DNA from 3 places in the Kocuria palustris genome. Region 3 is predicted to be linked to each of the others. Evidence: riboswitches for the same ligand, from Rfam matches in the RefSeq annotation. Region 3 holds a riboswitch; each other region holds the start of a gene.
The links. Region 3 has a riboswitch for S-adenosylmethionine ahead of JOE55_RS06105 (cobalamin-independent methionine synthase II family protein). Riboswitches for the same ligand answer to the same signal wherever they lie in the genome.
Positions count from the first base shown of each region.

Region 1: linked by a shared signal. The riboswitch ahead of JOE55_RS08240 (O-acetylhomoserine aminocarboxypropyltransferase/cysteine synthase family protein) and the one ahead of JOE55_RS06105 (cobalamin-independent methionine synthase II family protein) in region 3 are both predicted to bind S-adenosylmethionine.
Region 2: linked by a shared signal. The riboswitch ahead of JOE55_RS09340 (LLM class flavin-dependent oxidoreductase) and the one ahead of JOE55_RS06105 (cobalamin-independent methionine synthase II family protein) in region 3 are both predicted to bind S-adenosylmethionine.

Region 1 is NZ_JAFBCR010000001.1:1,842,308-1,849,707, forward strand. Features, by position in the region: gene JOE55_RS08225 (NAD-dependent epimerase/dehydratase family protein) at 1-957, opposite strand, end outside; gene JOE55_RS08230 (hypothetical protein) at 1,195-1,641, opposite strand; gene JOE55_RS08235 (acyltransferase family protein) at 1,995-3,401, shown strand; SAM riboswitch class IV at 3,436-3,545, shown strand; gene JOE55_RS08240 (O-acetylhomoserine aminocarboxypropyltransferase/cysteine synthase family protein) at 3,595-5,070, shown strand; gene JOE55_RS08245 (cystathionine gamma-synthase) at 5,067-6,248, shown strand; gene JOE55_RS08250 (DUF4870 domain-containing protein) at 6,418-7,119, shown strand; gene JOE55_RS08255 (methylated-DNA--[protein]-cysteine S-methyltransferase) at 7,240-7,400, shown strand, end outside.
Region 2 is NZ_JAFBCR010000001.1:2,093,958-2,101,357, forward strand. Features, by position in the region: gene JOE55_RS09325 (ABC transporter permease) at 1-897, opposite strand; gene JOE55_RS09330 (aliphatic sulfonate ABC transporter substrate-binding protein) at 894-1,940, opposite strand; gene JOE55_RS09335 (ABC transporter ATP-binding protein) at 1,937-2,737, opposite strand; SAM riboswitch class I at 2,736-2,842, opposite strand; SAM riboswitch class IV at 2,959-3,073, shown strand; gene JOE55_RS09340 (LLM class flavin-dependent oxidoreductase) at 3,156-4,577, shown strand; gene JOE55_RS09345 (Fic family protein) at 4,653-5,612, opposite strand; gene JOE55_RS09350 (APC family permease) at 5,946-7,400, opposite strand, start outside.
Region 3 is NZ_JAFBCR010000001.1:1,388,346-1,395,745, reverse strand. Features, by position in the region: gene JOE55_RS06130 (M13 family metallopeptidase) at 1-1,039, opposite strand, end outside; gene JOE55_RS06125 (hypothetical protein) at 1,145-1,291, opposite strand; gene JOE55_RS06120 (NADPH-dependent FMN reductase) at 1,301-1,681, opposite strand; gene JOE55_RS06115 (PaaI family thioesterase) at 1,868-2,440, shown strand; gene JOE55_RS06110 (cobalamin-independent methionine synthase II family protein) at 2,529-3,722, opposite strand; gene JOE55_RS06105 (cobalamin-independent methionine synthase II family protein) at 3,777-4,988, opposite strand; SAM riboswitch class I at 5,005-5,107, opposite strand; gene JOE55_RS06100 (amino acid permease) at 5,246-6,730, opposite strand; gene JOE55_RS06095 (glucose-6-phosphate dehydrogenase) at 6,961-7,400, opposite strand, start outside.

The DNA.
Region 1 (7,400 bases), 450 kb from region 3:
GGAGATGCGGGCGATCAGCTCGGCCAGGTCGCGGACGCGGTGCGTCTCGGTCATCTGGTTGAGGATCTTGACGCGCTCGCCGGGGGCCGGGGAGTTCTCGAGGGCCAGCTCGACGCAGCGCACCATGTCCTGGACGTGGATGAACGCGCGGGTCTGCCCGCCGGTGCCGTGGACCGTCAGCGGGTAGCCCACCGCCGCCTGCATGAGGAAGCGGTTGAGCACCGTGCCGTAGTCGCCGTCGTAGTCGAAGCGGTTGATCAGCCGCTCGTCGCGCTGGGTCTCGGCGGTCGTGGTGCCCCAGATAATGCCCTGGTGTAGGTCGGTGATCCGCAGCTGGTCGTTCTTGGCGTAGAACGCGAAGAGCAGCTGGTCCAGCGACTTGGTCATGTGGTAGATCGAGCCCGGGTTGGTCGGGTACAGGATCTGCTGCTGGATCGGCTCCTGCTCCTCGTGCGGGATCTCTACATCCAGGTAGCCCTCGGGGATCTTCATCCCGGCGGTGCCGTAGCCGTAGACGCCCATGGTGCCCAGGTGGACCACGTGGACGTCGCGCTCGGACTCGACGATCGCCGCGAGCAGGTTGTGCGTGGCCGACACGTTGTTGTCCACGGTGTAGCGCTTGGTGCGCGAGCTCTTCATGGAGTACGGCGCCGCACGCTGCTCGGCGAAGTGCACGACGGCGTCCGGCTGGTCCTCGCTGATCAGCTGCAGCAGGCCCTCGTAGTCCTCGGCGACATCGAGGTGGTGGTGCTCGATGACCTTGCCGGAGACCTCGGTCCAGGCGCGCAGGCGCTCGACGAGCGGGCGGATCGGGGTCAGCGACTGCGCGCCGAGCTCGTCGTCGATCCGACGGCGGGACATGTTGTCCACGGTGATGACGTCGTGACCTCGCTCCGAGAGGTGCAGGGCGGCAGGCCAGCCGCAGAATCCGTCGCCGCCGAGGATCGCAATCTTCACGTCATCTCCGTTTCCGTGCGCCTCTCGGCGCGGGGATCGGAAGGATCACGACGCCGAGCCGAGCGGGCTGGTGCTGTAGAAGGTCGTCGTCCACCCTGCAACCCCGGAATGAACCGACGGTGAACGAGCGGCATGCGAGGGCTGGTGCGCTCGAGCCGCCCGCGGGAGGGGGGACCTCCTGATTGTGTCATCTGCCTCCGACGGGTGCGCAGAGCGACGGCTCCGGCGCGGGCCGGATCAGGCCGGGAGCCGGCTCTCTCGGAGGCTCAGGGTCTTCTCCGCTCGGGCGGCCGGTGCGGGCTCCGGGCCCAGGAGCTGCTGGCGGACCTCTTCCGTGGGCAGGGACTCGCCTGGGGCGATGAACACCGAGGCCAGGTCCTGGACGTCGCACGGGGTCAGGCCCTTGGAGGTGGGCTCCCAGCCCTCCGGGATGAGGTGGCGCTGCTGCGTGCCGCACTTCTGGCAGAAGTACTCGACGCGTCCGCCGGAGCGGACCGCGCAGCGCAGCACGCGGCCCATGATCCGTCGCAGCCCCGGGACGCGGCTGCGCTTGCGGGTGGAGGGCAGGAAGACCCGGAACTTGAGGTAGAGATCGGTGGTGCACTCATGGCACATGGGGGAGCGGGGCGTCTTGTGGTATTGGGGAGATCCCAGCCGGCCCAGTCTGGTGCTCGTGACAGTCACTGCTGCTCCTGCGCTGATCGTCGGAATTGCGGGGAAAGGTCTCCGACGTCATCGTGGTGCGACCCGAGTCCAGATTAGGCGATCCGCTGTGCCGCGTACAGACCCACCGGGGGAAGCGGAGCTGTCTCTCAGCCCTGGCACAGCGCGGATCCAGGCGGATTCATGCCCGATCCGCCATATCTAAATGACTCTTGGGTAACCGTAACAGCGGAGGCCTTCCGGCAGAAGGCCTCGGGGCGATCCGATGCCCCTGACCTGCGGAAGATGACGCTCTGACGTCACAATCGCGCTGCTGCGCTCCCGGGCACCCGCCGCGCCCCCTGCGATGCCGCCGCCGTGTGACGATCGGAGACGTGACGAAGCTGAGCACCTCCCGCGGCCGGCGCGCTGCGCAGACCATCCCTGCGCAGCGCGATCTCGCGCTGGATGCTGCTCGGGTCGCTTGCCTGATCGCCGTGGTCGTGCTCCACATCCTGCTGGTCACGCTCACGACGGATCCGAGCACGGGCGCGCTGCGCAGCGTCATGGCCCCCACGGAGGCCTCTTGGTACGCCCCGGTGTCATGGCTCGTGCAGGTCATGCCGCTGTTCTTCGTGGTGGGAGGGTGCGCCTCGGCGATCTCGTGGTCGCGCCAGTCGGCGGAGGGCGTCCGCGGGCCGGCCTGGGTGCGCGCCCGGCTGCTGCGCCTGGTCGTGCCGGCGAGCGCTGTGTGGGTCGCCCTGGCGCTGGCCGGCGCCCTCGCGGCGCTCGTGGGGATGCCCGCCGACTGGGCCTCGATGGCGCTGCAGGGGCTCGGGATGCACCTGTGGTTCGTGGGCGCCTACACCGCGTGCCTGGTCGGTGTGCCGCTGCTGCACGGGCTGCACGATCGCCGGCCCGTTCTCACCCTGGCTGCGCTGGTGGGGCTCAGCGCTGCGATCGAGGTGCTGCGCATCGCCGCGGAGCGGCCGTGGTGGGGCCTGCTCGGCTTCGCCCCGGTCTGGCTGGCGATCCATCAGATCGGCTTCTTCCGCCACGACGGATCCTTCGCTCGTGCCTCGGCAGGAAGACTGCTCGGGATCACGGCCCTGTCGGTCCTGATGATGCTCTGCCTGACGAGCCTGCCCTGGTGGGGTGCGGACGGGCTGTCGGCCCTGAACCCGCCCACGCTGTGCATGATCGCCCTCGGCGCGGCTCAGGCCTGCGTCCTGCAGCTGTGCTCGCCGGCTCTCGAGCGGCTCATGCGATGGCGTCCCGCGCAGGCCGTCGCCTGGGTCGTCGGCGCGCGGGCCACGACCCTGTACCTGTGGCACCTGCCGGTGATCGTGGCCGTGATGGCGGTGTGGTGGCTGCTCGGCGGCCCGGATCCGGTGCCCGGCTCGGCGCAGTGGTGGCTGTGGCGCCTGCCGATCGGGCTGCTGTGCTGGGCGATGGTCCTGCTGGTCGTGCGTCCGCTGGGCGTCCTGGAGGCCGTGGCGGGGCGGATCGTCGCCCGCGAGCCCGAACCGGAGGGGCCCGCAGCCGGAGGATCGCCCTCGGGTGAGCGGCCCTCGAGCGCGCCCCGAGCCGACGGATCCGCGCCGCTGCGAGCTTCGAGTCCCGATCGCTCCTCATCGCCGGACGGACGGGCGTGGGTCCGCATCCTCGCCGCGGCCGTCCTCGTCTTCTCCGCAGCCGTGCTGGAGGTCCGCTTCCTGCTCGGCATCCCGCTGGCCCTCGGCGGCGCGGCGGCCATGGTCGCGGCGGTCCTGCTGCTGGTCCCGCCCGCACGGAGGTCCTGACGGCTCGATCGGTGTGGTGCTAGTATTGGACCGGCTTCACGAGACACAGCTGCCAAGCTCCGACTTGGCTGTGCACCAACCCCATGTTCAAGGGTGGTTCGGATGACGAAGCGGCCTGCACCTGACGCAGCGCACGAACAAGCTCCGGCGGGACGTGCAGGTCAAGAGCACCCCGTCACGGAAGACACCTCTCATGACGTCCTCGCCCTGCGACGAGCTCAAGAGCTCGACCTCGCTGGCCACACGCCAGATCCACGCCGGCCGGACAGGATCCGATCCGGGCGCCCCTGCCGCCCCCGTCCAGGCCACGCTGCCGGTGCCGATCTACCAGTCCTCGGCCTTCGAGTTCCCGGACCACGCGGCTGCCGCCGCCATGTTCGCCCAGACCACCCCGGGCTTCACCTACTCCCGCACGGGCAACCCCACGGTCGCCGTCCTGGAGCAGAAGGTCGCCGATCTTGAGGGCGGAGTGGGGGCCGTGGCCATGGGCTCGGGGCAGTCCGCCGTCGCCGCGGCCCTGCTCGCGCTGATCAGCACGGGCCCCGGCAAGCACCTGGTGGTCTCGGAGAAGATCTACGGCGGCACCGTCGACCTGCTCGGTGACACGCTGGCCGATTTCGGCGCGACCGTCACCTACGTCGATCCCGCTGACCCCTCGGCCTGGTCGGAGGCGATCACGGAGGACACTCGGGGCTTCTTCCTCGAGTCCATCGGCAACCCGCTGGCCACGCTGGCGGATCTGGACGCGATCTCCCGCATCGCCCATGAGCGGGGGATCCCGGTGATCGTCGACTCGACCCTGGCCACGCCGATCCTGTACCGACCCTTCGAGCACGGGGCGGACATCGTGGTGCATTCGGCCACCAAGTTCTTCGGCGGGCACGGGACGTCGCTGGCCGGCGTCGTGATCGACTCCGGTCGATTCGACTGGGAGGCCGAGGCCGCTCGCTGGCCGCAGTTCACCGAGCCGCGAGCGCGCTGGGGCGGGATCAGCCTGTGCGAGAAGCTGCGCGGCGGCTCGCCGTTCCTGCATCTGTGCCGGGCCAAGTTCGTGCACGACCTGGGTCTGACGCTCTCGCCGTTCAACGCCTCCCAGATCATCCAGGGCCTCGAGACGCTGGACCTGCGCATGCGCCGCCACTCGGACAGCGCCGCTCGCATCGCCGAGTTCCTGAGCACGCATCCGGCGGTGCGCTGCGTGCACCACCCCCTGATCGAGGGCTCCGCCGATCGGGAGATCGCCGAGCGCGACTTCCCCCAGGGCGTCGGGTCGGTCTTCGGCTTCGAGCTGGAGTGCTCGGATGCCGCAGTGGCCGGATTCGTCGACTCCCTGCGGCTTTTCAAGCTGGTGGCCAACATCGGCGACGTCCGCTCGCTGATCAACCATCCCGCGGCCATGACCCACTGCCGTCTCTCGGAGGAGCAGCGACTGGCCGGCGGGATCAGCTGGCAGACCCTGCGGCTGTCGATCGGGCTGGAGGCGGTCGACGACCTGATCGCCGATCTGCAGTCCTCGCTCGATGAGCTGCTGCGCGTCGAGGCCGCGCGCGGCGCTGAGATCCCGGCCGCAGAAGGTGCCCCGGGATCGTCGACGGACGGCGCCCCGGTGCGCTCCGAGGACGAGCCGAGCGGCGCGCGCCGCGACCAGCGCCAGGAGGTGCAGGCATGAGCGGGTTCACCACGCGCGCCGTCCACGCCGGCCAGGAGCCGGACCGGCTGACCGGTGCGGTCATCCCGCCGGTCTACCAGACCTCCACCTTCGTCCAGGACGGCATCAACGTCCTGCGCGACGGCCACGAGTACTCCCGCGGCTCCAATCCCACCCGCAATGCCTTCGAGGAGCAGCTGAGCGCGCTCGAGGGCGGGCAGCGGGCCTTCGCGTTCGCCTCCGGGATCGCGGCGGAGGATGCGCTGCTGCGCTCGGTGCTGCGCCCCGGAGACCATGTGGTCCTGGGCGCCGACGGCTACGGGGGCACCAACCGGCTCATCACCAGGGTCCTGGCTCCCTGGCAGATCCGGCACACGCCGGTGGACGTCACCTCGCTCGATGCGGTCCGCGGGGCTGTGGAGGCGGGCACGCGGGTGATCTGGGTCGAGACCCCCACGAATCCGCTGCTGGGCATCGCCGATCTGACGGGCATCGCCCAGATCGCCCAGGATGCCGGGGCGCTGCTGATCGTGGACAGCACCTTCGCCTCGCCGTACCTTCAGCGTCCGCTGGAGTTCGGCGCCGACGTCGTCGTGCACTCCACCACCAAGTACATCGGCGGGCACTCGGACGTGCTGGGCGGGGCGGTCGTCGTCTCGGACCGGGCCTGGGAGGTCGAGGCCGTGGGCGGCTTCTCGCCCGGAGGAACGCTGGCCGAGCTCGTGGGCTTCCAGCAGTTCGCCGGCGGGGCGGTCGCCGGGCCCCAGGACTGCTTCCTGGCCGCGCGCGGGCTGAAGACCCTGTCGCTGCGCATGCAGCGCCATCAGGAGACCGCAGGCCGGATCGCCGAGTGGCTCATCGGGCGCCCAGAGGTGGCGCAGGTGCTCTACCCCGGACTGCCCGAGCACCCCGGTCACGAGCTGGCCGCACGGCAGATGGACGGCTTCGGTGGCATGGTCTCCTTCCGCGTGCACGGCGGAGAGGCTGCGGCCCGGCGCTTCGCGGAGTCCACGAAGATGTACAAGCTCTCGGTCTCCCTCGGCGGGGTCGAATCGCTGATCTGCTGGCCCTCCGAGATGACGCACGGATCCGTGGCCGGCACGCCGCTGGCGGTGCCGGTGGATCTGGTCCGGCTCTCCGTCGGGATCGAGGACCTCGACGACCACCTCGAGGACCTGGAGCGTGCCTTCGGTGCCTGACGGGCGCTGCGCTCGCCCGGCTCGGCGACTGACAGGCGGCGCGCTCATCAGGCACTGCGGCTGACGCGGCGGCCTCCCCGGCTCTGCCTACACTGGGGGCAGCAGCCTCGTCGCGTTCGGCTCGGCCGTCGCGCGGGTCCCCATGCAAGCGCCATATGAAGGAGCCTTCATGAGCTCGCAGGATCCCCAGAACCCGGCCTCCGGATCGGACGGCCGCAACGCCCCGGGCGGACAGCAGCACGAGGCCCCCTCGTTCGGGCAGGGCGGCGACCGCCAGCAGTCCGGGCAGCCGTCGTGGGGCCCGAACCAGAGCCAGCCGGGCAGCCAGCCCTCCGGGGACCCCGGCGCGCAGCAGGGCTACGGGCAGCCGGGCTACAGCTACCCCGGAGCCGGGCAGCAGCGCCAGCATCCGGACTACGGAGGCCAGGGCGCCTACGACCAGCCGCAGGGCGGCGGACAGCAGTACACGGCCCAGGGCAACTACGGGCAGGCCACCTTCCAGCAGGGCGGGCAGCCGCTGAGCCCCTCGGACGCCCGGACCTGGGCGCTGATCTCCCACATCGCAGCTCCGGTGCTGTTCCTGTTCTCGGCCGGCTGGATCGGATTCGCAGCACCGCTGATCATCTGGTTCATCTTCAAGGACCGCGACCCGCTGGTGCGCAATGCCTCCGCGGGCGCCTTCAACTTCAACGTCATCGTGTTCGCGCTCAACGTCGTGATCTGGATCCTGGCCATTCCCACCCTCGGCCTGGCCCTCTTCCTGCTTCCCTTCCTGGGCATCCTGTCGATCGTGTTCGCCGTCCTCGGCGCCATGCAGGCGAACAAGGGCCTGGCGTACAAGTACCCCATGCAGATCCCGATCCTCAGCTGAGACCGGATCCTCCGGCACCCGTCGTGCACGGCGGCCGGAATTCCACGACGACGGCCGGGCCCTCCGCTGCGGAGGGCCCGGCCGTTGCGCGTGCGGGGACATGAACGCACCATGGTGCTCATGAGCGACTTCGACACCTCCGGGCGCGCCGCCCGACGAATCCCCGAGCCGACTCCTGCGCCTCCGCGCGGCATGGAGCTGCCGGAGCCCGTGGCGCGCATGCACCGCTGGGTGGAGACGCCGCTCGGGCGCATGGTCGTGGCTGTCGGCCCGCACGACGG
Region 2 (7,400 bases), 710 kb from region 3:
TCAGGTCCGGCGCACTGCGCCCCAGCGGGCCTGGACCCAGCGCTCGAACAGCCCGAGCAGGGCGTCGGTGAGCTTGCCCAGGATCGCCAGCAGGACGATGGCCAGCAGCAGGCGGTCGGTGCGCCCGTTGTTCTGGGAGTCGGTGAGCAGGAAGCCCAGGCCCATCGAGGAGCCGAGCAGCTCGGCGGCCACCAGGAACAGCCAGGCCTGGGCCAGGGCCAGGCGCAGGCCGGAGATCACAGAGGGCATGACCGCCGGCAGCTGGACGGTCAGCAGCAGGCGCAGACCGGAGAAGCCGAAGGATCGGGCGGCCTCCACGAGATGGCGGTCGACCTCCCGCAGAGCGGCCGAGACCGTGGTGAACACGGGGAAGAACGCGCCGATGGCCACCAGGGTCACCTTGGAGTTCTCGCCGATCCCGATCCACAGCAGCAGCAGCGGCACCCACGCCAGCGACGGCACAGCGCGCAGCGCCCCGATCAGCGGCGAGCCCAGGGCGCTGGCCCAGGGGGAGAGCCCGATCAGGGCGCCCACGGCCAGCCCGAGCAGCGAGCCGATCACGAATCCGACGACCACGCGCTGGGTCGAGATCCCGATGTGGGTCCACAGCGCCCCGTCGGCCAGCAGCTCGCCACCGGCCTGCAGGACCGCCAGGGGACGCGGCAGCTGCACCGGGGAGAACGTGCCGTTCGTGGACAGCAGCTGCCACAGCGCGAGCAGTGCCACCGGCAGCAGCAGGCCCAGGCCGACCCGGGCCCAGGGGCTGCGCAGGATGGAGCCCCGCGGGGCGGGGGTGCGGACCGAGCGCTGCGAGTCCGGACGCTGGGAGCCGGGACGGTCGGAGCCCGCGGGCTCCGGAGCCTCGGAGGCTGGTGCGGAGGTGGTCGTGACGCTCATGCGCTGTGCCCTTCGATGATCTCGGCCGCGCGATGGGCGCTGGCCTCCTGCGCGAACCGCGCGTCGAGGATGGTGTCGATGGCCTTCTGGACGGTCTCCAGGTCGGGGACGTCACCGGTCTCCACGAGGATCGGGGCGATGCGCTCGAGGACCTCGAGCTGGTCGTCGCCGGGGACCGGGTCGATGTCAAGGTGCGTGCGCTCCCAGACCCGCTCGGCCGTCGTCGTCTCGATCTCGGAGGCCTCGGCCAGGATCGCGATGCCCTCCTGGGGGTTCTCCAGCGCCCAGGCGCGGGCGTGGGCGTAGACGTCCACGACCATCTGGGCCCCGCGCGGGTTGATCTCCAGGAACAGCTCGCGGGCGTTGAGGAAGCAATAGGTGTTGAAGGCCAGGTCGCGCTGGAACAGCACCGCCCCGTCCTGCTCGGCGCCGGCCATGATCGGGTCGAGCCCGGACCAGGCGTCCACCTGCCCGCTGGTCAGGGCGGAGCGGCCGTCGGCGTGCTGGAGGTTGACCACGGTGGTCTCGTCGAAGCCCATATCCGCCGCTGATAGCGCCTGCAGCAGGAAGAAGTAGGGATCCGTGCCCTTGGTGGCCGCCACCGACCTGCCGCGCAGATCCTCGACCGAGCGCAGGGGCGAGTCCGCGGTGCGCACGAGTGCTGCCCACTCCGGCTGGGAGCAGATGTCGATCGCGCGGATGGGGGAGCGGTTGGTGCGCGCCAGCAGCGCGGCCGAGCCCGCGGTCGAGCCGATGTCGATCGCCCCGCCGCGCAGGAACTCGTTGGCCTTGTTGGACCCGGCCGAGAACGTCCAGTGGACCTCCTGGCCGCCCTCGGCGGCGACGGTCTCCAGCCAGCCCTTCTCGCGGATGATCAGCGACAGCGGGTTGTAGGTCGCGTAGTCCAGGTAGATCTCGGTGTCCGAGCCGGCGGCCATGCCGCGGCCCGGGCCCTCGCCCTCCATGACGCACCCGGACAGGGGCGCGGCGGCGGCCCCGACGGCGGCCAGGCCCAGCAGGCGACGACGCGTCAGCCCGCTCATGCCTCCACGCCCAGCAGGCCGAGCAGGTGCCTGCGGGCACCCGTCAGCTCGGGATCATCGCGATGGCGCGGGCGCGGCGAGTCGACCGTGAGGATCTCCTGGATGCCCGCCGGCCCGCCCTCCGGCGGCGTCCCGAGCACGACCACGCGGTCGGAGAGCACCAGGGCCTCCTCGACGTCGTGGGTGACCAGCAGGACCGTCGTGGGATCGGCGGCGTGGATCTCCAGCAGCAGGTCCTGCATCTTCAGGCGCGTCAGTGCGTCGAGCGCGCCGAACGGCTCGTCGAGCAGCAGCACCTGCGGGTTGCGCGCCAGCGCCCGAGCCAGCGAGGCCCGCTGCGCCATGCCTCCGGAGATCTCCGACGGGCGATCCTCCGCATGCCTGGACAGCCCGACCAGCTCGAGCAGGTGGGCCACCCGCTGCTCGGCCTCGAGGCCGCGCACGCCGCGCGGCAGTCCGAGCGCCACGTTGCGGGCCACGGTGCGCCACGGCAGCAGCCGCGGCTCCTGGAAGCCCACCGCGCAGCGGGGGTCCAGGCCGCGCACGGGCGCGTCGTCGATCAGGACCCGGCCGGCCGTGGCGGTGCCGAGACCGGCCACCGCGCGCAGCAGGGTGGACTTGCCGCAGCCCGACGGGCCCAGCACGGAGACGATCTCCCCGGGGCGGACCTCGAAGCTGACATCGGCCAGGACGTCGCGCCGGCGGCCCCCGGAAGACGGGAAGGACTTGCCGACCCGGTCGAAGGTCAGGGAGGCGGCATCGACCGTGCTCAGGGCGGACGGGGGTGCAGAGATCATCACATCACTCCATCGGTCCTGGCATTAGCACCTTGTGCCGCGGATGGACGGCACTGGTTGCTGCGGCGTCGACGAGCCAGGTCTCTCGGCCGCTCCGGATGGGAACCGGGGGTCATTCAATGCCCTGGTCCGGGGAGACAGCAAATCGGAGGACGAGCGGGGCAACGCGCGGCACGGGCTTCGCACTGTCGCCTCAGGTGTGCATGTGATGACGCTCACACGATCAAGAGTTCCGGCCCACAGCCCTGGCTGGCCGGACGGCAACCCTCTCCCGTAGCGGGGTGCCCCAGGTGAGGATCGGGCCGCTCGCTAGACCGCGTGCGGCAAGTACGGCGCACGCACGCGCTGGACCCGCAGGTTGGCCGCGGTATGAGCGGCGCACGGGGCGTGGGTCTGTACTTCTCAGGAGCAGCCTTCTATGGCCAAGCGGATCTCCCTGAACGCCTTCGACATGACCTGCGTGGATCACCAGAGCTTCGGGCTGTGGCGCCACCCGCGCTCGCGGGCCACGGAGTACAACACGATCGAGTACTGGACGCACCTGGCCCAGGTGCTCGAGCGGGGCCGCTTCGACGCCCTGTTCCTGGCCGATGTGGTTGGCATCTACGACATCTACCGCAACTCGGCCGCCCCCTCGATCGCCGACGGCGCGCAGGTCCCGGTCAACGATCCGTTCATGCAGATCTCCGCCATGGCCGCGGTGACCCAGAACCTCGGCTTCGGCGTGACCAGCGCGGTCACTTACGAGCAGCCGTACACGCTGGCCCGCAAGTACGCGACGCTGGATCATCTGACCCGCGGGCGCGTGGGCTTCAACGTGGTGACCTCCTACCTGCCCTCGGCCGCCGAGAACCAGGGTCTGCCCACGCAGATCGAGCACGACGAGCGCTACGAGCTCGCCGAGGAGTTCCTCGACGTCTGCTACAAGCTGTGGGAGGGCTCCTGGGAGGACGACGCCGTCGTGAAGGACGTGGAGCGCGGGATCTACGCCGATCCGGCCAAGGTCCACCCGATCCAGCACCAGGGCAAGCACTTCTCGGTGCCGGGTGCGGCGCTCACCGAGCCCAGCCCGCAGCGCACGCCGCTGATCTTCCAGGCCGGGGCGTCCTCGCGCGGTCAGGCCTTCGCCGGCAAGCACGCAGAGGCCGTGTTCATCGGCGCCCTGCGCCCGGACCTCACCCGGTACATGACCGACCGGATCCGCGACAAGGTCGAGGCCGAGGGGCGCGATCGGAACGACGTGAAGATCTACGCGATGCTCTCCGTCGTGGTCGACGAGACCGACGAGAAGGCCCAGGCCAAGTACCGCGAGTACCAGAGCTATGCCAACCTGGAGGCCTCGCAGGCCATCATCGGCGGCTGGTCCGGGCTGGATCTGTCCAAGTTCCAGGAGGACGAGGTCCTGAACTACGTCAAGACCGAGGCCATCCAGTCCTTCCTCACTCCGTTCACCATGCAGGACGGGGCCAAGCAGTGGACCCGCGAGGAGATCGCCCGCCACTGCGCGATCGGCGGCATGGGCGATGTGGTCGTGGGCTCGCCGCAGACCGTGGCCGATCAGCTCGAGACCTGGATCGACGAGGGCGGGCTGGACGGGATCAACCTGGCCTACCACGTGTCCCCGGGCTCGTTCGAGGACTTCGTGGAGCACGTGGTCCCGGAGCTGCAGAAGCGCGGCCGCTACCGCACGGACTACGACGGGCCCACCCTGCGCGAGAACGTCTACGGCGCCGGGCAGACCAAGGTGCTCGACACCCACCCGGCGGCCAAGTACCGCGGGGCCTACGTGGGCAGGCCGTCCACGGCGGACACCCCGTCGCGGGATCTGTCGCAGAGCTGAGCAGGCCGGCAGATAGAGGGCCCCTGGCGAGCATCTTCTGGATGTCCATCAGGGGCCCTTCGCTAAGGAGGGGCCTCAGTCATGATCGCGGAGGATCGCTGGGAGCATCCCGAGCTCGTCCAGCCGGCGTACGACGTGGATCGTGATCGGGCTCCGGCGCAGGTCCACGGCGTAGCGCCGCGGATTCGAGAGGATCTGAAGGTGTCCGGTGCTGACGAGTCTGCGCAGGCGCTGACTGCGCGTCGAAGAGCTTCCGGGGATCACCTCCGAGAAGTCGCCGGCGCGACAGGTCCCTCTGCGCGCGGCGTATTCGATGATGTCGGCCTCTTCTGAGGTGATCACCGCGGCGGAGACCGCGGCTCTCAGCGCAGGCACGATGATTCCGTCCACGACGAATGCCAGGTCGGCCAGTTGGACGACGGTGCTGAGATCAGCGCGCAGGCCGTGGATGACATAGGCGCACCAGGCAAAGAGATCATCGGGCTCCAGGCTGTCGGCGCGAGCGAGATGCTCGTAGTACGACTGCCGATCCGCTCCGAAGACGGCGGTGGGGTTCACGGGACGTGCACTGGCGGAGGATGTGTACCCCTGGTTCACCAGCATGGCGTAGGTGAGCAGACGAGAGACTCGCCCGTTCCCATTGCTGAAGGGGTGGATCCAGGCGAACCTGTGATGCACCAGCGCGATCTGCAGGAGTTGCTGCTGCGGTGGCACTTCGCACTGCGCGAAGTCCAGGAGCTGGTCCATGTCTGCTTGAACGGCTTCCGGGCCGGGAGGCTGATGCTCAGCGCCTGAGATCGCGACAGGGATCCTCCGGTATGCGCCGGGCGTCCGATCGCCCTCCCGCTGGAGATCTGCGACTGCCAGATGATGGAGGTCTCGAACAAGCTGGTGGTTGAGACGCAGTCGACCTTCGCGCGCCAGCTTGTCGATGTGATCCGTTGCATCCTCGAGCTGGAGGATCTCCTGGATGGCGTCGTCTGCTCGCTGGCCAGTGACGCGAGCGGTTCGGGTGCCCTGGATCGCCTCGGCCACGGTGGTCCGATTCCCCTCGATCCGTGCGGACATCATGCTGGTCAGGTGCTGGAACAGCCCCCGAAGCTCCAGGGTGAGCGGGTCCAGGGAGTGCTCCGTGCGGAAGTCCACGCGGACCCGCTCCACCTGGATCAGGTCTGTGACCAGCTCATGGTCGAACGGGACATCGGGGAAGACGATCGGCTGCATGCGCGAAATTTTACCGCGCCCCTCTGAGAGTTTAAGAGTGTCGCCACGACTTCCCTGCTATGGCAGTGATGCAGGGCCGAAGCATGCGTCCGGAATTTTAAATTTCAGGTTCCGAGAGTTGTGTCAGCGGCTCTGCGCGGTGCCTCACGTCACGTGCACGAACGGGCGGTCCTGCTTGCGCGGCACAGCCCGGCGCAGGACCTCGTGCACGGCCGTCGCCGTCTGACCGCGACCGAGGAGCAGGAAGCGCAGGGAGTTCACCAGCGGTGAGCCGTCGGACCACTCGAGGTAGAGGTGCGACGGCTGCCCCGTCCGGTCCCGGACGGCCAGGGCCACGCCGGCCAGGCAGGTGGGCACCGACGAGCCCTCGGCGCGCAGGACGCGGTGGCCGTCGATCTCGTGGGCGCTCACGCGCAGCCGGTCCTCGAAGTCCGATGGATCGCGCAGGGTCACCTCCACGAACAGGACGCCGTCGGCCGAGGGAAGGCGATGCCATTCGCGCTCGTCGCGCAGCTTTTCGGCCAGGTCGGGGTCGCTGAGCAGGAGCTGCTGGGCCTGGGCCCCTGCTGCGCCCAGCTGGGTGCGCGGCCGGTGCGCGATCAGCCGCACCGTGCGGCCGCGGCAGCTGCGCAGCCAGTCCTGGGAGGTCTCGTCGAAATCGATGCTGCGGATCCGCAGCTCCGAGGCCCGCCAGACCCGGGAGGCGAACGACGCCGCCAGCAGGGCCGCGATGAACACGAGGGCCACGTGGAGGCCATCGGGGCGGCTGATCATGTTGTCGGCGGTCGTGTAGGCGATCACCACGGTGATCGCCGCGAATCCCAGGGCGGCGCGTCGGTGCCCCCGCTTTCCGGCCGACAGGGTCGAGGCGAAGGAGGCCGAGAGCATCAGTACCAGCACCCCGGTCGCGTAGGCCCCGCCCTGCGCATCCACGTCGGCGCGGAAGACCGCCGTGACGACCAGGGCGGCAGCCAGGATCGTGAGCACCAGCGGCCGCGGAGCGCGGGTCCACTCGGGCGCCATGCCGTAGCGCGGCAGGTAGCGCGGGATGAGGTTGAGCAGACCGGCCATCGCCGAGGCGCCCGCGAACCACAGGATCAGCACCGTCGACAGGTCGTAGACCGACCCGAAGGTCTCGCCCAGCAGGCTGTGCGCCAGGTAGGCCAGGGCCCGCCCGTTGGCAGCGCCGCCGGGCTCGAAGTCCCCGGCCGGGATCAGGATCGTGCACACCAGCGACGAGGTCAGCAGGAACCCGGCCATGATCAGCGCAGCGGTCGTGAGCAGTCGTCGGGTGCCCTCCACGCGGCCCCGCAGGCCCCGCGAGGTGCGCACCAGGGGCATCACGGAGACCCCGGTCTCGAAGCCGGACAGGCCCAGCGCCAGCTTGGGGAACACCAGTGCAGCCACGGCGACCGCCGCCCAGGGCGAGGAGTGCTGGCTCAGCGCCGCATGCCACCACTGCGCGAATCCGATCTCCTGCGAGCGGGCGATCTGCCACCAGCCCACCGCCAGCACCACGGCGTTGAGGCTCAGGTACACGGGGACCAGGACGACGGCCACGCTGATGGCCTCCGAGAACCCGGCCATGAACACCGCGCC
Region 3 (7,400 bases):
CCAGCACGCCGTTGACCAGCCCGACTCCGCGCTTCCAGCGCTCCTTGAGCTCCGGGGTGCCGGAGAGGACCGTGCCGTAGAAGGCGAAGTCCGCCTCCACGAACGCCGCCGAGAGGTAGGCCGCCCGCGAGTTCACGATCTGCCAGCGGGCCCAGGCCTTCCAGTCCTCCAGGCGGGAGGCGTCGAACAGGGGATCGAGCTCGGCGAAGAACGACGGCTGCTGATCCACCACGGTCTCCACAGCCGAGGCCGGCAGCCCGAGGCCCTCGAGCAGCAGGGCGCTCCAATCGAGGTTGCGGCTGAGCTGCTGCAGCTCCTCCAGCGACTTGGGGTTGTACATCTTGGTGAGGTCGCGGACCTCGACCTTGTCCCAGTGCCGCTGGGCGATCTCGGTCTCGAGCCCGAAGATCCGCTCGGCCTCATCGTGGGCGCGCTCGATCCCGGCGAGTTCGAGCATCCGGGCGATGTGCTCGCGGTACTTCTGGCGGATCTCGGTGTGCTGGGCCTCCCGGTAGTACTCCTCGTCGGGAAGCCCGATCCCCGACTGGCCGATGAAGACCAGGCTGCGTCCGGGATCGCCCGGATCGGCGTCGGTGTCCACGCCCAGCACCGAGGACACGCCGCGGGCCAGCAGGCGGCCGAACAGGCTGGACAGGCCCTGCACGTCCTGGACGGCGTCGACCTCCGCGAGGTCCTCGGCCAGAGGGTGCGCGCCCAGCTGCTCGAGGCGCTGCTCGTCCATGTAGGAGGCGTAGAGGTCCGCGATCTTCGCACGGATCGGATCCGGGTCCTCGCCCGGCTCCTCGGTCACGATCTCGCGCACCGCCTCCTCCGCGCGGTCGCGCAGCACGACGAAAGCGCCGATCAGCGCCTTGTCCTCCGGGATCTGCGCCTCGCGCAGCCACGGGCCGTTCACGTAGCGGAAGAGGTCGTCCTGCGGGCGGACCGTGCGATCGAAGGTCGTGGCGTCCAGGGAGGTCATGGCCTCCTCCGGCGTTTCGGCGGGAGCGGGTCCGGGTGCGGCGGTGCTGTCGGTCATACCGCCAGGCTAGTGGCCCGGGAGGGTGCCGGTGGGCCCGCTTCGCCGAGCGCGTGACGACGACGGCGGCCCCGAGCGCAGGTGCTCGGGGCCGCCGGGGTGCGATCAGGCGCCGGCGGCGATGACCTCGTCGAGCACGCCGTTCAGGGCCGTGACCTTGGGGTCGGAGTCGATCACGGCGCCGTCGGCGAAGTCGGTGAAGATGCTCAGATCCACGGCGGCGCGCACGACGGTCTGGGAGAAGTTGGCCATGATCAGGCGCTACTGCTCGACCGCGCGCACGCCGCCCACGGCGCCGTAGCCGACCAGGCCGAGGACCTTGCCGTTCCACTCGGAGCCCAGCGAGTCGACCGCGTTCTTGAAGCCGCCGGGGACGCCGTGGTTGTACTCCGGGGTGACGAAGATGTAGCCGTCGAGGTCGTCGATCACGCGGGACCAGGCCTGGACCTGCTCGGAGTCGTAGGACTTGTCCGCCATGGCGGGCAGGGTGGCCGAGGAGAAGACCGGGAGGTCGAAGTCCTTGAGGCTCACGAGCTCGAACTCGGCACCGCCCTTGGCCTGGGCGTGGCGCAGGACCCACTCGCCCACGGAGGCGCCGGCCTGCCCGTCACGAACGCTTCCCACGATGATGCCGATCTTCACAGCTGTCTCCTTGAGGTCTCCGCGCGGCCGGGGGTCGACCGCAAGTGCGTGACGCATCATCCGCTTTGTGCGTCTGCGCGGTCCAGGGGCGATGCCGTGAGTCGGCCCACGGGGCGAACTCGGCTACCGTGTGGAGCGGATCACACGCGGCGCCGCTGCGCCGATCGCACAGCCCCAGGAGATGTCATGACCGCTCCCCATCAGCAGCCCGCCGAGGATCGGTCCCCGGCAGCCCACGAGGATCCCACCCCGCCCGATGCGCGCCGCGTGACCCCGTCCCCGCAGCGGATCGCGGAGGGGGCGCAGAAGCTCTCGGAGTCCGGCATCCCGCAGGCCCTGGCAGATCTGGCGCAGGCCTCGGACAAGGCGGCCGCGCTCAACGCGCACGGCGGCGAGCTCAGCGAGAAGCTCGGCATCGAGTACCTGGAGGCCTCGGCCCAGCGGGTGGTCGCGCGCATGCCGGTCGAGGGCAACCGCCAGCCCGTGGGCCTGCTGCACGGCGGGGCCACGATCTCGCTGGCCGAGTCGCTGGGCTCCATGGGGGCCTTCATCCACGGTGCGGGGCTCGGGCGCGTGGCCGTGGGGCTCGAGGTCAGCACCACCCACCATGCCTCCGCCCGCAGCGGCTGGGTCATCGCCACGGCGGAGGCGCTGCAGCTCGGGCGCTCGATCGCGACCTACGAGGTGGTGGTGCGCGCCGAGGCGGACAATCGCCGCATCTCGACCGTGCGCATCACCTGCTTCCTCAAGGAGCTCTGACCCCCTCTCCTTCCGCCGAGTGGATCCCCAGTTGCACTGTTCTGCCTCTCAGCGCAACTGAGTACCCACTCGGCGTGTGCGGGGAGGCTCAGAAGAGGCGGGACGAGGCGATCTCGGCGCCCTGGGCCAGTGCCTCCAGCTTGGCGGCGGCGATCTGCGGGTGGATGCGCCCGCCCAGACCGCAGTCGGTCGAGGCGATCACGCGCTCGCGACCCACGACCGAGGCGAAGCGCTCGATGCGCTCGGCCACCAGCTCCGGGTGCTCGACCACGTTGGTCGCATGCGAGACGATGCCCGGGATGATCAGCTTGTCCTCGGGCAGGGAGACGTCCTCCCACACGCGCCACTCGTGCTCGTGGCGGGCGTTGGCGGCCTCGAAGGAGAACGCGCCGGCGTTGATCTGCAGCATGGTGCGCACCAGGTGCTTGAACTCCAGATCCGTGGTGTGCGGGCCGTGCCAGGAGCCCCAGCACAGGTGGAACCGGACCTGCTCGGCGGGGATGCCCTCGAGCGCGTAGTTGATCGCCTCCACGCGCTTGGCCGTGAACGCCAGGTAGTCCTCGACCGACGGCTCGGGGTTGATCTGATCCCAGTTCTCCGCGATCGAGGGGTCGTCGATCTGCACGATCAGCCCGGCGTCGGTGATCGCCCGGTACTCCTCGCGCATGGCCTCGGCGCATGCCTGCAGGACCTCGTCCTCGTCGCCGTAGTGCTTGTCCTCCAGGCGCGCGCACGACCCCGGCGAGAGTGAAGCCAGGTAGCCCTCGGACGCGCCCGTGATCTCCAGCGCGCGCTTGAGGTTGGCGATGTCCCGGGCGACGGCCTCCTGGCCGACATAGCGGATCGGGCCCACGAACTCGGGGAACGGCGGCATATTGCCGGTCGAGATCCCGCTGGAGGGGTCGGTGTAGGCGTCCTGGAAGCGCTGTCGGTCACGACGGTCGCCGAAGCTCGTGAGCCGCACCTGACCCGGCTCGGAGCGCACCGCCGTCTGGCTCCAGAGATCGACCGAGCCGGGGCCCAGCCCGTCGAGGCGGTCGAAGATGTAGTGCCACCAGGCGCCGTAGTCGGTGTCCTCGGACATGGCGTGGCCGTACTCGCCGTCGTTGACGACGTCGATCCCCAGGTTCTTCTGGCGCTGGACGACGTCGACGACGGACTCGGTGAGCAGCTGGTCGTAGTCCTGTCCGCCGGTGCGGGCGCGGTTGGCCTCGATCAGCTGATCGGTGCGCGGCAGGGAGCCGGCGTGGGTGGTGAGGATGCGGTTCTCGGAGCGGTGCATGAAGAGGTTCCGTTCTGTGTGAGAGGGGTATCCACTCGGAGGTGGGGAGAGGGGTCAGAAGAGGCGGCTCGAGGCGATCTGCGCGCCCTCGGCCAGCGACTCGAGCTTGGCCATGGCGATCTGCGGGTGCAGACGGCCGCCCAGCCCGCAGTCGGTCGAGGCGATGACGCGCTCGCGGCCCACGACGGAGGCGAAGCGCTCGATGCGCTCGGCCACCAGCTCCGGGTGCTCGACCACGTTGGTGGAGTGCGAGACGACGCCCGGGATGATGACCTTGTCCTCGGGCAGCCCGGCATCCGCCCACTCGCGCCACTCATGGCCGTGACGGGCGGAGGCCGCCTCGAAGGAGTAGCCGCCGGCGTCGATCTGCAGCAGGGGCTCGATCAGGTGCTTGAGCTCCAGGTCGGTCGTGTGCGGGCCGTGCCAGGAGCCCCAGCACAGGTGGAATCGGATCTGCTCCTGCGGCAGCCCGCGCAGCGCGTGGTTCAGCGCCTCGATCCGCAGCTGGATGAAGGAGCGGTAGTCCTCGAGCGAGGGCTCCGGGTTGATCTGGTCCCACGACTCGGCGATCGAGGGGTCGTCGATCTGCACGATCAGCCCGGCGTCGACGATCGCCTGGTACTCCTCGCGCATGGCATCGGCGCAGGCGTAGACGAGCTCCTCATCGGTGGCGTAGTACTCGTTGCTCACTCGGGCGCAGGAGCCGGGGGACAGCGCGGCGATGAAGCCCTGCTCGGCGCCGGAGCCCTCGAGCGCGGACTTGAGGTTCGCGATGTCCGCCTGCACGGCGTCGTGGCCGGTGTAGGTCAGCGGCCCGGTGATCTTGGGCTGGGCCACCCGCTTGCGGGCGGTGAGGATACCGGAGGACTGATCGGCGTAGGCCTCGGCGAAGCGCTGGCGGTCGCGGCGATCGGCGAACGACGTCAGCACGGTATTGCCGGGCGAGGAGCGCCTGGCGCCGGCGTTCGGGTCCCAGCGGTCCTCGTCGGAGGGGCTCAGCCCGCCCAGGCGGGAGAAGGAGTAGTTCCACCAGGCGCCGTAGTCCACGGAGCTGGACATGGTGTGGCCGTACTCGCCGTCGTTGACGATGTCGATGCCGATCTCGGACTGCCGGGCGACGATGTCGCGTACGCCCTGCTGCATGGTGGCCACGAGCTCCTCCCACGAGATCGTGCCGGCCTGGTAGGCATCGTTCGCGGCCAGCAGCTCGGGGGTGCGGGGCAGGGAGCCCACGTGGGTGGTCTGGATGCGGTCGGTGTTCAGCATGCGCGAAGGCACGTCCTTTCCATCGGTCCTGGCGGGAGCACCTCTGCGCTGGGGACGGATCCCCGCATGGTTGCTGCGACGTCTTCGAGCCAAGGTCTCTCGGTCGCTCGTGATGGTGACGCCGATCATCCTGCCATGCCGCGGGCGTCGCACCCAACCCACGAAAGCCGCCGAGTGGATCCCCCGTTGCGCTGTTCGCCCGAACAGCGCAACGGGGGATCCACTCGGCGGGGTGGGGGGGGTGGGGGAACGGAGGGTCAGCGGGGCATCGCTGCCGGGTCGTCGAACTCCTCCGGGGCGCGGAAGCGGGTCACGCCGCGCCGCTTGGCCAGCACAGCGCCGATGATCCACAGGAGAGCGAACAGGCCCGCCGTGAGCAGGATCTGCTGACGCACGCCGGGCACCGTCATGCCCAGGATCACGACGGCCACCATGCCCGCCAGCGCCACGTAGGACAGCACCGGGTAGCCCCAGGCCCTGAGCACGAGCTCGCGGCCCTCGCGCTCGGCGCGGCGGCGCAGCACCAGGTGGGAGACGATCGTCATGGTCCAGATGACGATCAGGGTGGAGCCCACGATGTTGAGCAGGATGCCCAGGATCTCCTCGGCCCACAGGTAGTTCAGCCCGACCGTCACGAAGCCGAAGGCCACCGAGGCCAGCACCGCGGCCACCGGCACGCCGCGGGGGTTGGTCCTGCTCAGCGCGGCCGGTGCCAGGCTGCGGTGGGACAGCGAGAAGATCATCCGCGAGGCGCCGTACAGGTTGGCGTTCAGCGACGACAGCAGCGCGACGGTCACCACGACCGCCATGATGGAGGCGACGGCCGGAAGCCCCGCGGTGTTGAGTACGGCCACGAACGGGGAGGCCAGCAGGTTCTCGTCGTTCCACGGCATGGCCAGGACCATGATGGCCACGGAGCCCATGTAGAAGATCAGGATGCGCCACACGATGGTGCGGATCGCCCGGCCCACGTTCTTCTCGGGGTCCTCGGTCTCGGCCGCCGCCACGGCCACGATCTCGATGCCGCCGAAGGCGAAGGCCACGATCAGCAGGCCGGCGGCCACGCCTCCGATGCCGTTGGGCATGAAGCCGCCGTGGGCGGTGAGATTGGCCAGGCCGGGCGCCTCGGCCGTGGGCAGCAGGCCGATCACGAACAGCCCGCCGATCACCAGGAAGACGACGACGGCGGCGACCTTGAGCAGCGAGAACCAGAACTCGAACTCGCCGAACTGCCCCACGCCGATGAGGTTGATGGCGGTGAAGATGATCATGAAGATCAGCGCGAGCAGCCACTGCGGGGCGATGGGCCAGGCGGAGACCAGGATCTGGGCGGCCGCGGTGGCCTCGGCGGCGATCACGATGATCAGCTGCACCCACCACAGCCAGCCGACGGCGAAGCCCGCGGCCGGGCTGACGGCTCGGCCCGCGTAGACGGAGAAGGCGCCGGAGGTGGGGTGATCGGCGACCATCTCGCCGAGCATGCGCATGATCAGGATGATCAGGAACCCGGCGACGACGTAGGACACGAGCACCGACGGCCCGGCGGCGGCGATGCCTGCCCCCGAGCCGACGAACAGGCCTGCGCCGATGGCCGAGCCGAGGCTCATCATGACCAGGTGGCGGCCCTTCATGTGGGCCTTCAGGTTCGAGTCCTGGGGGCCGTCTGCCCCGGGCGCTGCGGGAGCGGTGGTGCTCTGCGAATGGCGTCCGCGACTGGTCGCGGGCGAGGATCCGGAACCCATGGGGGCCTCCTGGTGGTGAGGGCGCCGGGGGATCGGCCTCGGGCGCCTGTGCTGCACGTCACGATCTGATGGCGACACACTAGGCCACCCCGAGGGCGAGTTCCGGGCCTCGGCGGAAGCCTTCGCGAGCGTCGGACGATGCGCCCCGTGATCCGCGTCTCACGGGTGGGATCGTCCGGCGTGCCTGCGCGCAGCGGGCGGGGGCGTCCGCTGCGCGCAGGTGTGTGACATCAGATCGTCTCGGGGCCCTCCGAGCCCGCCTGATAGTCCTGCAGCGGCACCAGGCCGTCCGCCACGGCGTCGATCGCCGGCTGCACGATCCGCCAGCAGTGCTGCGAGGCCTGGGCGCTGACGCTGAAGGAGCGGTCGCCGTCGAGCATGCGGCGCACCACGGAGCCGTAGGCGGAGAAGGGCGACTCGGGGGTGGCTGAGGACAGGGTCACCCGCGAGGTCCCGCGGGGGTCGAAGGGGCCGCCCGCGCTGAGCTCGAGGCTGATCTCGCCGGTGGCCAGGTCCACTCGCAGGATGTCGCCGGCGGGGTCGCCGAACTCCCGGGCCCCGGCGGGAACGGGGCGGAAGCGCACCAGCACCTCCTGATGCGGCGAGCCGATGGCCTTGCCGGAGCGCAGGTGCACGGGCACGCCCTGCCACCGCCAGCTGTCGACCTCGA